Regions from separate parts of the Staphylococcus nepalensis genome, predicted to be linked through region 3. Evidence: predicted binding sites of a transcription regulator. Region 3 holds the regulator's gene; each other region holds the start of a gene.
The links. Region 3 encodes CtsR, which represses protease genes until heat stress. Its sites were predicted from a motif close to ATGGTCAATAAAGGTCAAACA; they were not measured.

Region 1 (5,175 bases), 480 kb from region 3:
AATTTTGATTACAGTACCTTCTGGTAAGTTTTCTCTAATCATTTTACGAGCAAGTGGTGTTTCAATTTGTCTTTGTACAAATCGTTTAAGCGGTCTTGCACCAAATTGAGGTTCGTACGCTTCTTCACCTAACCATGCTTTTGCTTTATCTGAAACATCAATAGAAATGCGTTGTTCCATCAGTCTAATATTCAACTGTGTTAAAATTTTATCAACAATCAGACTCATATCATTAATAGATAATGGTTTGAATAATACAATATCGTCCATACGGTTAATGATTTCTGGTTTGAAATATTGATTTAAACTGTTCATAACTGCTTTTTCTGTTGGTTCGGTGATTACGCCTGTATCTTTTACATTTTCTAATAAAATCTGAGAACCAATATTACTTGTCATAATGATAATGGTATTTTTAAAGTCCACTTCCCGACCTTGTGAATCAGTTAAACGCCCTTCTTCTAGTATTTGTAATAACACATTGAACACATCTGAATGTGCTTTTTCAATTTCATCTAGGAGAATAACTGAATAAGGGTTACGGCGTATTGATTCTGTCAATTGTCCGCCTTCTTCATGGCCAACATAACCTGGAGGTGCTCCAATTAAACGAGAGACAGAATGTTTTTCCATGTATTCACTCATATCTATACGAACCATATGTTTCTCTGAATCGAATAAAGTGGATGCTAATGACTTAGCTAATTCTGTTTTCCCTACTCCTGTAGGCCCCAAGAATAAGAAACTTCCAATTGGTCTATTTGGGTCTTTGATACCTGCACGAGCTCTTACCACTGCGTCTGAAACAAGGTCTACTGCTTTATCTTGACCTACTACGCGTTCGTGTAATATATCAGCTAGGTTTAAGAGTTTCTCTCTTTCCGTTTCGACTAATTTAGAAACTGGGATGCCCGTCCAAGAACTTACAATATCGCCGATTTCTTCATCAGTCACAATTTCACGAATGATACGTTCGTTATCTTCATTTTGTTCACTTTGGAAAGCATCTTCTAACTCGCGTAATTCTTTTTCTAAGGCTGGAATTTTACCATGTTGTAATTCCGCGGCTTTTTCTAAATTGTAGTTGTTTTCTGCATCTTCTAATGCTTTTCTACTTTCATCTAATTCTGAACGTTTGTCTTGTAATTTAGCTATTTTTTCTTTTTCTTCTTCCACGCGTGATTGAATAGAACTTTGTTTTTCTTTTTCATTAGCTAATTCTTCTTGAAGCTCTTGTAAACGTTGTTTACTTGCATTATCTGATTCATTTTTTAATGCAGATTCTTCGATTTCCAATTGCATCACACGACGATTGACTTGATCTAATTCTGTTGGGTTTGAACCCATTTCAGTACGTATTGTTGCACATGCTTGGTCTACTAAATCAATCGCTTTATCCGGTAAAAATCGATCAGTGATATAACGATCAGATAATTCAGCTGCCGCCACAAGTGCTCTATCTTGTATGCGAACACCATGATATACTTCATAACGTTCTTTTAAACCACGCAATATGGAAATGGTATCTTCAACATCTGGTTCAGATACATTTACTTTTTGGAAACGACGCTCTAACGCTGAATCTTTTTCAATATATTCTCTGTATTCATTTAAAGTTGTCGCTCCAATACAATGTAGCTCTCCTCGAGCAAGCATTGGTTTTAACATATTTCCTGCGTCCATTGCACCTTCAGTCTTACCAGCGCCTACAAGCATATGAATTTCATCAATAAATAAAATGATTCTTCCATCTGATTCTTTCACTTCTTTAAGCACTGCTTTTAATCTTTCTTCGAATTCACCACGATATTTAGCACCTGCAACAAGGGCACTTAAATCAAGTTCAAAAATCGTTTTGTCTAATAAAGATTCTGGTACATCTTTACGCACAATACGTTGCGCTAGGCCTTCAACAATGGCGGTTTTACCGACGCCGGGTTCCCCTATTAGTACAGGGTTATTTTTTGTTTTTCTACTCAAGATTCGAATGGAGTTACGAATTTCTTCGTCACGGCCAATAACTGGATCCATGTTACCTTGACGGACTTCTTCAACTAAATCTCGACCATATTTTTCTAAAGCTTCATAGTTGGCTTCTGGATTTTGTGATGTCACACGATTGCCTCCTCTAATTTTTTTAATAATTTCTTCAACAACTTCTTGTTTATTCCCTACAAATTGTTTAGTTGTATCGTCTATATCCATTGCAGCTAATACAATATGTTCCATAGATATATAGTCATCTTCATATTGATTCATATAAGATTCTGCTTTGTTTAATAAGTTATTAGCGTTTTGACTAATATATTGTCCATATTGAATATTATCGCCTTGAACTGATGGATATTTTTCTAATTTTGCATTATATGTTTGGTTTAATTGTTCTGTATCAATATTTGCTCTATCAAATATACTTTTAAATAAACTATCATTTTCTGTTAATGCTGCTGATAAGACAGCTTCAATTTCAATATTTTGATTTTCATTTGTTTTTGCTAATTCAATTGCTTTTTGCAAAGCACCTTGAACAGCATAGGTCATTTGATTTATGTCCAAAATGATTCACCTCACCATTTAATGATTGATCAATAAAGTAAGTTTGACTTTGACTTTCTTTGACCTTATATACATTATATAACTTCTTATTAAATTAATCAACAATAAAGATCGCTTTTTCATATTATTTTTATGAGAATTGAAAGCTTGCTACATCGTATATTTTGCCCGTTTAACGTAAAATAAAACATGCATTTATTATAAGTAAATAAATTCAACTAGCATTTTCAAACTGCTTAACTAAGTAAATACAATGACAGTTGTTATAATTATGTTACGATTATTGTAAATAGACAATATAAGGAAGTGTGCTTACATGGAACAAGAAATTAAAAAACCAATACCACCTTTCAATAAGCAAACAGCGTTGGAAAAAGTAAAGATAGCTCAAGACGCATGGAATACAAGAAATCCAGAAAAAGTTTGTCTCGCTTATACGGAAGACTCAAAATGGAGAAACCGTACTGAATTTTTTGAAGGACGCGAAGCAATCAAGTCTTTTTTATATAGAAAATGGAATAAAGAGCTTGATTATAAATTAATGAAAGAATTATGGTGTTACACAGACAACCTTATTTCTGTCCGATTTGAATACGAATGGCGAGATGCAGAATCAAATCAATGGATGCGTACACATGGCAATGAACATTGGGAATTTAATAAAAATGGTCTCATGACTAGAAGAGATATGAGTGCAAATGATTACCCAATTAACAAAGATGATAGAAAATACTAGAATCAAATATAGATTAATGAAGCTGACTAAAATTAACTATATTTTCATAATCATAAAGGAAAACAAAAAAACATTTATACTGTTAACCAAAGGAGATAACAATATGTCCCAAAACTTAATATATAAGACTGCATTAGTGACAGGCGCGACGAGTGGTATAGGTAAAGCCATCACAAAAAAATTACATCAAATGAATATGAACGTAGTAGCTGTAGCTAGAAACCAAGATAAATTAGATAGTTTAGCTTTCGAATTAAATAACGACTCTACATTACTCACGATACAAGCAGATGTTTCTAATAAAAAAGAAATAGAATTTGTAGTTAAACAAGCCGTAACGCATTTTGAGACAGTTGATGTTCTTGTTAATAATGCTGGGAAAATGGGCTCTAGTAGAATTTTAGATGGTTCGTTATCTGATTGGGAAGATATGATTGATATAAATATTAAAGGCTTACTTTATGGTGTAAATTCGGTAATTGGAAATATGGTCAATAATCAAAAAGGTCATATCGTCAATATTTGTTCCGATTCAGGGTTTGAAGTTATTGAGCGTTTATCTGTTTATTGTGCTACAAAATTCTCTGTGCGCGCTATTTCTATTGGTTTAGAAAAAGAATTAGCTAATACAGGCGTACGGGTAACAAACATATCACCAGGTATGGTGGAAACAGAGCTCAGTTCGAAAAGCCCTTTTGAAGAAAACAGGAAAAAATTAGAACCTAAAGATATTGCCAATGCTGTATCCTATGCTATTTCTCAACCAAATCATGTTAACGTTAACGAAGTCACTGTACGCCCCACTTAAAATCGTTTTTTATTTCTAAACTTTAATTTGGTTTGTAATATCATTGATATCTACATGCGATTTTTTTCTACAATTTTGTTATCTTTAAATTTTAAAAGCATCATTAATGAGAACCTCACATGTTTGCCATTAGGCCTAACGCCATTAAATGGTGTACCAGTATGCTTACCTTCAAACGTTAGATATACTGCTGCGCTGTTATTGTTGCCTAAAATAATTTCTTTAACTGGCATTTTAAAATCTGGAAAAGCAGCGAAGTTTTTTCCTTCAGACACTTTTAACCCTTCTACACCATAGTATGGCGTATCAATTTGTGGATAAAATACAAAATCATCATGACAGAATGTCTTTAATTCTTCGTAATCTTCATTTTCAATAAGTTTATAAAATGCTTTTATCAATTCTTTTCTGTTTTTTCATAATATGACCTCAATTAAAATTTATATTTATCTCCGTCTTCTGGGATAAGAATTTGTGAATCGAAGTTATTTGTTTTAGCAAATTGTTTTAAATCGCTTCTTGATAAATTCCAATGGTTAACAGCTCCCATATGAACAACGATTATATTTGAACCAGGCGCTTTTTCGGCAACTTTTTGAATATCAACTTCATCCCTAATTAAAGAGCCGCCCATATTAAACTGGTTATCACCGCCATTAACAACGATTATTTCTGTCTTATATGACTCTAATGTTTTTTCAACTTCTCATACCACACTGTATCACCAGCAACGTATAATGTTTTTTCATTTTCGTTTTTGAATATTAATCCACATACATTACCCGCAATTTTTAGCACTTCTCCTCGCCCATGTTGGGCAGGTGTTTTAATGAGTGTTATTTCTCCGAGATAATTTGTTTTTTCAAAAATTTGAACGTTAGTAAAGCCAACATTTCTTACTTCTTCTGCATCTTCACCGTTTTGTGTATATATTTTAATATCTTTATGCAATAATCTCTGAGCAGTGGCTTAATTTCCGTATAAAATTGGTTTTTATTTAATTGTTTTGGAGTCGTTTTCCCAAAGAAATTCACATCATCTACTGAAATAGGTCTCACTAAATAATTATCATATA
Region 2 (5,175 bases), 300 kb from region 3:
TCTATAAGGAAGTAAATGACATATTCTTGAACAAAATTCGAATAAATTTTGTCTTTCAAATCTAAAAGATTGATCTACTTTTAATGTTAGCAATGCTTAACATTACAATTCTATGAGGTGATAAAATGAAACACTATCTAATAACAGGCGGTACAGGTCTAGTAGGCACTCAACTCGTTAACGCTATTAAACAAAGCGACTCACATATAACCATTTTAACAAGACAATCACTTTCAACATCACATCCTAAAATCACATATGTAAATTGGTCGGAACCGAATTGGGAAGATAAAATTCCAGATATTGATATTGTAATCAATTTAGCTGGTGCGAGTTTAAATAAACGATGGACTGCTTCGCACAAACAAAACATTATGTTAAGCCGCTTACAAGCTACTCAAGCATTGTTCGACCTCTTTAAAAACAGACAACAAAAACCATCTATATTCTTTAACGCGAGTGCGGTTGGTTATTATAGACCTGACTTAACACGTACTTACACTGAATTATATCAAACACTCCCATTTGATTTCTTATCAGAAGTCGTTTATCAATGGGAACGACTTGCATGTCAATTCGAAACATTAGGTACACGCGTGATTATTGGCAGATTTGGTATGGTTCTATCAAGTGAAGGGGGTGCTTTGCCACTAATGAAGTTACCCTATGACTTAAATGTAGGTGGAAAAATTGGGACAGGCAGACAATGGTATTCTTGGATTCACATAGAAGATTTAACAAGAGGTATATTATATACGATAAACAACGATAAAGCGTCTGGTGTATATAATTTTACATCACCTATGGCAGAGCATCAGAACATGTTCGGTTACACGTTAGCAAGAGAAGTACATCGACCACATTATACTTGGGTGCCCTCGTTAGCTCTTAGATTAGTCTTAGGAGAAATGTCTACGGTTATTCTCGATACTCAAAAAGTACTACCTAATAAATTACAAGCGATAGACTTTAAATTTAAATATCCAAACCTAAAACTTGCACTTGAAAACTTAGTCCAGTAGGAAGGTAAAAAGTAACTATGAAACATGATCGTTTTTCGCAAATTTTATTATTTATTGCAGGTCTATTACTCATATTGAATAGTGTCTTTGCATTGGAACAATCATTAATAATAATTATAATTTCAATTACTTTGTTCATTTTAGGTTTGTTAACACTGGTTATTGCTTTAATATTATTTTGTAAAAACAAACTGTGTCACCCGAAACAATGTTAGGAAGTGGGATAGAAAGAACACGTGTCGGAAATAATTTTTGTCACTTCCTCCTTGGTTAAGAAGATTAAGTAAAAAACATAAAAATTGAAATGCTTTTGATTCTATACTGTTACTGTCTAAATAATATTCAAAGCCGAGATATTGTTCATGCCCAATCTCTTCCAAAATTGATTATGTTTTAAAAAAGACGAGTCACGTATGGCTAATCCACTACTATTGTTAAACATACATAGGAAAGGATTAGCGCAACAATGTGACTCGTCTTTTTCACTCATTTATTTATAAAATAAATTATTATGATTCTGGTATCATTACTTGATCAATTAAGCCATATTCTTTAGCTTCTTCAGCTGATAAGAAATTATCACGGTCAGTATCTTTTTCAATTTGTTCAATTGATTGACCAGTACGTTCAGCTAAAATTTTATTTAATTTAGCACGTGTTTTTAAAATATGGTTAGCGGCAATTTCAATTTCAGTTGCTTGACCTTGGGCACCGCCTAGTGGTTGGTGAATCATTACTTCAGCATTCGGTAACGCGAAACGTTTACCTTTCGCGCCTGCGGAAAGTAAGAATGAACCCATTGACGCTGCCATACCAATACAAATCGTTTGTACATCTGGTTTAATGTGTTGGATTGTATCATAAATCGCAAATCCGGCAGTTACACTACCACCTGGAGAATTGATATAAAGATAAATATCTTTTTCAGCATCTTGCGCTTGTAAGAATAATAATTGTGATACGATAGAGTTAGCTACATTATCGTCGATTTGTGAACCTAACATAATAATACGGTCTTTTAATAAACGTGAGTAAATGTCATAAGCACGTTCCCCACGGTTTGTAGTTTCAATTACTGTAGGTATTAAATTCATTAATATTGCCTCCTTATTTCTAACTGATAAATTTATTTTAACCTAAAAGTCAAATATGGTCAAAAAATAACGCTTGGATTTTCAACAAACCTAAAATATTATTGTTGACCATTCCTCATTTGATTTGTACACTAATATTATTGTTATTTATCCCCTCGTAGTGTAATGGATAACACATAAGATTCCGGTTCTTAGGATAGGGGTTCGATTCCCTTCGAGGGGACTTAAGTATAGGCTATTTAATATTACCGATATCACAATGGATTATAATACTGTGATACCGGTAATATTATGCTTTTCATTATCATACGTTTTAGCTGCGCATCTTCGTAAAATTCTTAACTTATTATACAAATAAACGATTCTTTTAACTCCACAGCCACTCCTATTGCTTAGCAGATAATATATTTTATAGCTTTAGAAAACTTGGAAATAGTGGATAGAATCATATTTTATGGTATGAATTATTTTAAATTACATCATTCTTTTTTATTTTGGTTTGGCCAATTTAATCAGCTTTCCTCACAATTTCTACTTTTATTGACATGATATTATTAACATTAATATATCTATCACTATCTTTTAAATAAAAATAATGATGTCTTTTAATTGCTGTTTCAAATCTTTTTAAAGCTAGTGCCGGGTCTATTTCCCATACATTCTCTACATATTCACAGAAGGCATTACCATCGTTAGCTTCGATTATAAATTTAAAAATATCATTCATCCATAGTCATCCTATATAATCATTATAAATATAATTATCCAACTAATTACGCCTTGATGCAATACAGACGCTCTTGTCAAATAGAAAAATCACTTTATGTTGCATTGCTGAACAAATGAATACAAAAATTTCACCTTTTTATTTCACGTTAATAAATGTACTACCTAAAACATCTCGCACATCGTGGATAACGAGAAAGGCGTTTTCGTCTTCTTCGTGTACGAGTTTTTTCACTCTCGTTACTTGAGACTGGGGTACAACTACATATAGCATGGTTGTATCTGTCTTAGCATAGCCACCTTTCCCGGTTAAGAGCGTTGATCCTCGACCAGTAAAGGTATTAATTTTATCACTGATTACTTCATTCTTACTAGAAATAATTGTCACGCCTTTTTTAGGGTTGAAACCTTCAATTATAAATGACGTTGCGCGCTCAGTGATGAACAGCATAATAATTGTAAATAACACGTGTTTCAATGGCAACACCATTAAAAATGATAAAACAACGATGGCATCTAATATAAAAATACCTTGTGATGTTTTCATTTCTGTGTATTTACTAATGATTTTAGCAATTACAGATGTGCCTCCAAGTGTACTACCTGTTGAGATAACTAAACCAGCACCAATACCGATGATGGCACCACCAAAGACCGAGTTAATAACAAAATTATCGATACCGAGATTAATATTTTCAGTTAAATGTAAAAAGAAAGACAATGCAGTATTTGAAACCACTGTATAAATAGCAACCATTTTACTTAAAAATTTCCAACCAATAAAAACGACAATAGTATTTATTATTAATGACGTCCACGCAGGGGATAAACCAAAGGCATACAGTAAGGAAAGTGATATACCTACCGTACCACCATCACCTAAATCTGATCCAAGTAGGAAGCAGTTTACACCTATCGCATTAATAAATGTCCCCAGCAAGCATAAGATAATATTTTTGTAGTGTTTTTTGATAAATGCTGACATTCATTCACCCCTAATCTCTTCGAAAATAAATTACTATTTAAATATAGTATGGATTATATTAAAAAGAGAGCGGAATAGAAATCTTTTATCCAAAAAAGATAACATTATCCCGCCCCTGGCACTATTAGCTAGAAAAACACACAAATTAAAACGCTTGCCTAAGAACTGCTCATTTTCTTATGCATCTTATATGAGATGGGCGCATGCATAAGTATCACTAACTCAATAAAATGGCAAAGTGGTACTTTATAGAACCAATCGTTTTTTAAGTTAAATATGCGTGTATCGTCATTCCAGATAATTACTACCAAAGTGTATATGAAGCTTACATATTAATCTACATGAAAGCTTTATTCACACAAAAACTAATTCAATTATTATAATATTAATGTGTTATATTTATCAATGCTATTTTTGCAATTTCTAAAATTGATGTATTCCACTCATGGTAAATTCTGTCGTCACGCATAGTCAAAATGTTATAATTCTATCGTTTCACCACTACGTATTTTATCGGCAATTTCATTTAGTTTTCTTAAACGATGATTTACACCAGATTTTGAAATGGCGCCTGACGACATCATTTCACCTAATTCTTTAAGCGAAATTTCTTGATGCTCTATTCTTAACTTAGCTATTTCACGTAGTCTATCAGGTAGGTTATCTAAACCGATTTCTTGATCTATTAATTGAATACTTTCTACTTGTTTCATTGCCGCACTAACTGTTTTATTTAGGTTAGCAGTCTCACAGTTGACCAACCTATTAACAGAATTTCTCATATCTCTAACAATGCGTACATCTTCAAATTTCAGTAAGGCTTGATAACCGCCAATGAGACTTAAGAAATCTGAAATTTTTTCAGCTTCTTTTAAATAAGCTATACTACCTTTTTTACGTTCTAAGTGTTTCGCGTTGAGTTCATATGCATTCATTAGATTCGTAATACCTTCTGAATGATCCTCATATAATGAAAATATTTCCAAATGATAAGAAGAAGTCTCGGGGTTATTAACGGAACCACCAGCCAAAAACGCCCCGCGCAGATAGCTTCTTTTCATTTCATCCTCGCGAATCATAGAAGCGTCGATTTCATGTGTAAAAACTCCATTTTTCAGGATACCTAGCTCATCTAATATTTCTTTAGCACGCGCTTTAATTCTACAAATATAAATATTATTCTTTTTTAATTTCATTTTCTTTCTTACAAGTAGCTCCACTTCAACATTAAACACTTTTTTTATTAACGAGTATATACGTCTTGCTGTTGTAGCATTTTCAGTTTGCACATTAATAACAAATTGTTGGTTGGAAAGACTGAGTGCACCATTCATACGTATGAGCGCAC
Region 3 (5,175 bases):
GAAGAATCAGGTGCAGTTGCAGTAATGGCATTAGAACGTGTGCCTTCTGATATAAGAGCTGCAGGCGGTGTTGCTAGAATGGCAGATCCTAAAATTGTAGAAGAAGTGATGAATGCAGTATCTATACCAGTAATGGCAAAAGGCCGTATTGGTCATATAACAGAAGCACGTGTGCTTGAAGCCATGGGTGTTGATTATATCGACGAATCAGAAGTTTTAACACCAGCAGACGAAGAATTCCACTTGCGTAAAGATACCTTTACAGTACCATTTGTTTGTGGTTGTCGCAATTTAGGGGAAGCTTCACGTCGTATAGGCGAAGGAGCTGCTATGTTACGTACAAAAGGCGAGCCAGGTACAGGTAATATTGTTGAAGCCGTTAGACATATTAGACAAGTAAACGCTGAAGTGAATCGCATCACAGTGATGAATGACGACGAAATTATGACTGAAGCCAAAAATATTGGCGCGCCGTATGATGTGTTAAAATCAATTAAAGAAAATGGTAAGTTACCAGTTGTAAACTTTGCTGCAGGCGGTGTTGCAACCCCACAAGACGCAGCTTTAATGATGGAATTGGGGGCTGATGGTGTATTTGTTGGTTCAGGCATTTTTAAATCAGAAGACCCTGAAAAATTTGCCAAAGCAATTGTACAAGCTACAACACACTACCAAGACTATGAATTAATTGGACGTTTAGCTAAAGAATTAGGTACTGCGATGAAAGGTTTAGATATTAATGACTTATCCTTAGAAGAACGTATGCAAGAGCGTGGTTGGTAATATGAAAATAGGTGTTTTAGCCTTACAAGGGGCTGTAAGAGAGCATTTAAAACATATTGAACTAAGCGGTCATGAAGGCATCGCTGTTAAGCATGTAGAACAATTAAAAGATATTGATGGTTTAATACTACCTGGTGGCGAATCAACGACATTGCGCCGACTAATGAATTTGTATGGTTTTAAAGAAGCATTACAACAATCTGATTTACCTATGTTTGGAACGTGTGCGGGGCTCATTGTCATGGCAAAAGATATCGTTGGAGAAGAAGGCTATCTCAACAAATTAGATATTTCAGTCCAAAGAAATTCTTTCGGTAGACAGGTAGATAGTTTTGAAAGTGAATTAGATGTTAAAGATGTTGCTGCTGACATAGAAGGCGTCTTTATTAGAGCCCCACATATAGCAGAAGTGCATGGAAATGTATCCATCTTAAGCAAAATCGGAGAAAAGATTGTAGCAGTCCAAGAAGGACGCTATTTAGGTGTCTCATTTCATCCGGAGTTAACAGATGATTACCGTATAACACGATATTTCATTAATCATATTGTGAAAACAACACTAAGTGAAAAAGTTTAAAATAAACCAAATAAAAACAGGTCGATTCTTGTATATATAAGAATCGACCTGTTTTATCTTAATTTCATTTAGATGAAGAAACCTGCGATTGCAGCAGAAATAAATGAAACGAGTGTAGCACCAAATAAAAGTTTCAACCCAAAACGCGCTACCATATCTCCTTTTTCGTTGTTAAGTGATTTAATTGCGCCTGAAATGATTCCGATAGAGCTGAAGTTAGCAAATGAGACAACAAATACAGATATAACGCCTTTAGCATGTTCGCTCATGTCTTTAACTTCTTTTAAACTTTGCATAGCAACGAATTCATTTGACAATAATTTTGTTGCCATAATCGAGCCAGCTTGAACGGCATCGCTCCATGGCACACCAATTAAGAAGGCTAATGGTGCAAATATGAAACCAATGAAAGTTTGGAAGTCCCAAGTAATACTTCCACCTGAAGCTGCTGTGAAAATAGCACTGACAACTCCATTGAGTAAAGCAATAATGGCTATGTAACCAATTAGCATTGCACCTACGATTACAGCGACTTTAAATCCATCTAAAATGTATTCCCCTAACATTTCAAAGAAAGATTGTTTCTCTGTTTCACTGTCTTCAACGATTAATTTATCTTCATTAACATCTACTTTGTATGGATTGATAATAGAAGCAATAATAAAACCGCCGAATAAATTTAAAACGACTGCTGTAACAACATACCGTGGTTCAATTAATGTGAAATACGCGCCAATGATTGAAGCTGATACAGTAGACATGGCTGAAGCAGTTAATGTATAAAGGCGTTGTCTAGGAATATGCGCTAATTCTTTTTTTAGCGAAATAAATACTTCTGATTGTCCTAAAATTGCTGCTGCTACTGCATTATATGATTCTAAGCGTCCCATCCCATTCACTTTAGAAATAGCTAATCCTAAATAGTTAATAATAAATGGTAATATTTTTGTATATTGTAAAATACCAATTAGTGCTGAAATAAAAACAATTGGTAATAAGACATTGAAGAAGAATGGTGGATTGTTAGGATCCACAAATTCAAACCCACCGAAAACAAAGTTGACGCCTTCTGCAGCTTTAGCTAGTAGATAGTTAAAGCCGTCTGAAATGGCACCAATGACAGTAATACCAAATTTTGTTTTTAATAGTATAAACGCAAATACAAGTTGTATGACGAGTAATAGGCCAATGTATTGCCAACGAATATTTTTTCTATCAGAGCTAAAGAGAAAAGCTAATGCAAGAAAAACTGCAATCCCAATTAAACCAATGATAATATGCATAATAATTTCATCCCTTTAAATTTTTTCTTAACTCCTATAATACAATAAATGGGAGATTTCTTACATGCATAAAATGAAAATTTTTAAAACATATTGGTTGAAAAAGGTCAAAGTTGGTCATATAATATAGTCAAAGAAGGTCAAAAGAGGTGATAATCATGCATAACATGTCCGACATCATAGAACAATACATTAAAAAATTATTTGAAGACGCCAATGAAGATGTTGTTGAAATTCAGCGTGCAAATATTGCACAGCGTTTTGACTGTGTGCCTTCTCAATTAAATTACGTGATCAAAACACGATTCACTAATGAACACGGCTATGAAATAGAAAGTAAAAGAGGTGGCGGCGGCTACATTCGAATCACTAAAATTGAAAATAAAGACGAAACAGGTTACATTAACCATTTACTTCAATTAATAGGACCGTCTATTTCACAACAACAAGCCTATTACATTATAGATGGCTTATTAGATAAAGAATATCTTAGCGAACGGGAAGCGAAGATGATTTATGCGGTCATTGATAGAGAAACATTGAAAATGGATGTATTATCAAGAGATATCATACGTGCTAATATAGTTAAACGCGTATTACATGTGATAAATTACTATTAAAGAGAGGTGTTTAGTCGTGCTGTGCGAAAATTGTCATTTAAATGAAGCGGAAGTTAAGTTAGCGGTTAAAGGACAAGACGGTATACATGAAAGATGGGTATGTTCCACATGTGCACAAGGAGGTAATCCTTGGACTCAAAATCAGCAAATGCAGTCACAAGATGATATTGAGGGTGCCTTTGTTGTAAAGCAAATATTACAGCATTTAGCAGCTAAACATGGTATTGATTTCGATGAAATAGCTTTTAAAGAAGAGAAAAGATGTCCTACTTGTCAAATGACGTTAAAAGATATTGCACATGTCGGTAAATTTGGTTGTGCAGACTGCTATGCAACATTTAAAGATGACATTGTTGATATTGTACGACGTGTACAAGGTGGTCAAATTGAACACACTGGAAAAACACCACGCTCTTCACACAGAAAGTTAGCGTTAAAAAAACAAATAGAAGAAAAAACAAACTATTTAAATCAATTGATTGAAGAACAAAATTTTGAAGAAGCTGCAATTGTTAGAGATGAAATTAAAGCATTAAAAGAAGACAGCGAGGTGAAACATGATGAGTAAAAATGATATTAGTACTCATATTAGTGAGTGGATGAGAGATGAGGAAGAGAGTCCAATTGTGATGTCCTCAAGGCTCCGATTAGCTAGAAATTTAGAAAATCATGTTCATCCTTTGATGTTTCCTTCAGAACAAGATGGTTATAGAGTAATAAATGAGGTACAAGATGCGCTTCCTGATATGTTTATACAGAGATTAGACACTTTGGATCAACAGAGTAAGTATAAACTTGTAGCGAAACATCTTATAAGCCCAGAGTTAATAAAGCAGCCTGCTTCAGCTGTGCTTTTGAATGATGATGAATCTTTAAGTGTTATGGTAAATGAAGAAGATCATATACGCATTCAAGCTATGGGAAATGACCTATCATTGCAAACATTATATGATAAGGCTTCTTCTATAGATGATACACTCGATAGTGAACTAGATGTTAGCTTTGATGAAACACTTGGTTATTTAACAACTTGCCCGACAAATATAGGGACTGGTATGAGAGCGAGTGTAATGCTACATCTTCCTGGCCTAACGATTATGAAGCGGATGAATAGAATCGCTCAAACAATCAATCGCTTTGGATTTACTATAAGAGGTATCTACGGTGAAGGCTCTCAAGTATATGGTCATATTTATCAAATTTCTAATCAGCTTACACTTGGTAAAACAGAAGAAGAAATTATCGAAAGTTTAACTGAAGTTGTGCAACAAATTATTAACGAAGAAATGCAAATTCGCGAACGTCTCAGTAAGCATAATGAAATTGAAACATTAGATAGAGTATATCGTTCGTTAGGAATATTAAAATATAGTAGACTAATATCTATGGAAGAAGCGTCATTTAGATTAAGTGAAGTGAAACTCGGTATAGATTTAGGCTATATTGATTTAGAAGACTTCAAATTTAATGAGTTAATGGTCGCAATTCAATCACCATTCTTGTTAGATGATGAAGATGATAGAGCAGTTAATGAAAAAAGAGCAGATATATTAAGAGAACATATAAATTAGGAGGTCATGCTATGTTATTTGGTAGACTGACAGAACGTGCACAACGCGTATTGGCACATGCTCAAGAAGAAGCGATTCGCTTAAATCATTCAAATATTGGAACAGAACATTTACTTTTAGGTTTAATGAAAGAACCAGAAGGTATTGCAGCAAAAGTATTAGAATCATTCGATATTACTGAAGAAAAAGTAGTGACAGAAGTTGAAAAATTAATTGGTCACGGCCAAGAACAAATGGGTGCTTTACACTACACACCACGCGCTAAAAAAGTGATTGAGTTATCAATGGATGAAGCAAGAAAACTACATCATAATTTTGTAGGAACAGAACACATCTTGCTT

Region 1: a site for CtsR is predicted at 2,603-2,623, ahead of clpB (ATP-dependent chaperone ClpB). Genes of this name have one in related genera too.
Region 2: a site for CtsR is predicted at 2,162-2,182, ahead of clpP (ATP-dependent Clp endopeptidase proteolytic subunit ClpP). Genes of this name have one in related genera too.

Annotation. Positions count from the first base shown of each region.
Region 1 is NZ_CP017466.1:2,152,307-2,157,481, forward strand. Features, by position in the region: gene clpB (ATP-dependent chaperone ClpB) at 1-2,556, opposite strand, end outside; gene BJG89_RS10215 (nuclear transport factor 2 family protein) at 2,873-3,292, shown strand; gene BJG89_RS10220 (SDR family oxidoreductase) at 3,396-4,100, shown strand; gene BJG89_RS10225 (ester cyclase) at 4,151-4,501, opposite strand; gene BJG89_RS14600 (hypothetical protein) at 4,534-4,734, opposite strand; gene BJG89_RS14605 (MBL fold metallo-hydrolase) at 4,788-5,051, opposite strand.
Region 2 is NZ_CP017466.1:2,325,797-2,330,971, forward strand. Features, by position in the region: gene BJG89_RS11180 (TIGR01777 family oxidoreductase) at 126-1,022, shown strand; gene clpP (ATP-dependent Clp endopeptidase proteolytic subunit ClpP) at 1,532-2,116, opposite strand; tRNA gene BJG89_RS11190 (tRNA-Arg) at 2,268-2,339, shown strand; gene BJG89_RS11195 (hypothetical protein) at 2,625-2,843, opposite strand; gene BJG89_RS11200 (YitT family protein) at 2,982-3,827, opposite strand; gene whiA (DNA-binding protein WhiA) at 4,307-5,175, opposite strand, start outside.
Region 3 is NZ_CP017466.1:2,628,348-2,633,522, reverse strand. Features, by position in the region: gene pdxS (pyridoxal 5'-phosphate synthase lyase subunit PdxS) at 1-783, shown strand, start outside; gene pdxT (pyridoxal 5'-phosphate synthase glutaminase subunit PdxT) at 785-1,360, shown strand; gene BJG89_RS12625 (NupC/NupG family nucleoside CNT transporter) at 1,429-2,643, opposite strand; gene BJG89_RS12620 (CtsR family transcriptional regulator) at 2,802-3,263, shown strand; gene BJG89_RS12615 (UvrB/UvrC motif-containing protein) at 3,280-3,831, shown strand; gene BJG89_RS12610 (protein arginine kinase) at 3,824-4,834, shown strand; gene BJG89_RS12605 (ATP-dependent Clp protease ATP-binding subunit) at 4,846-5,175, shown strand, end outside.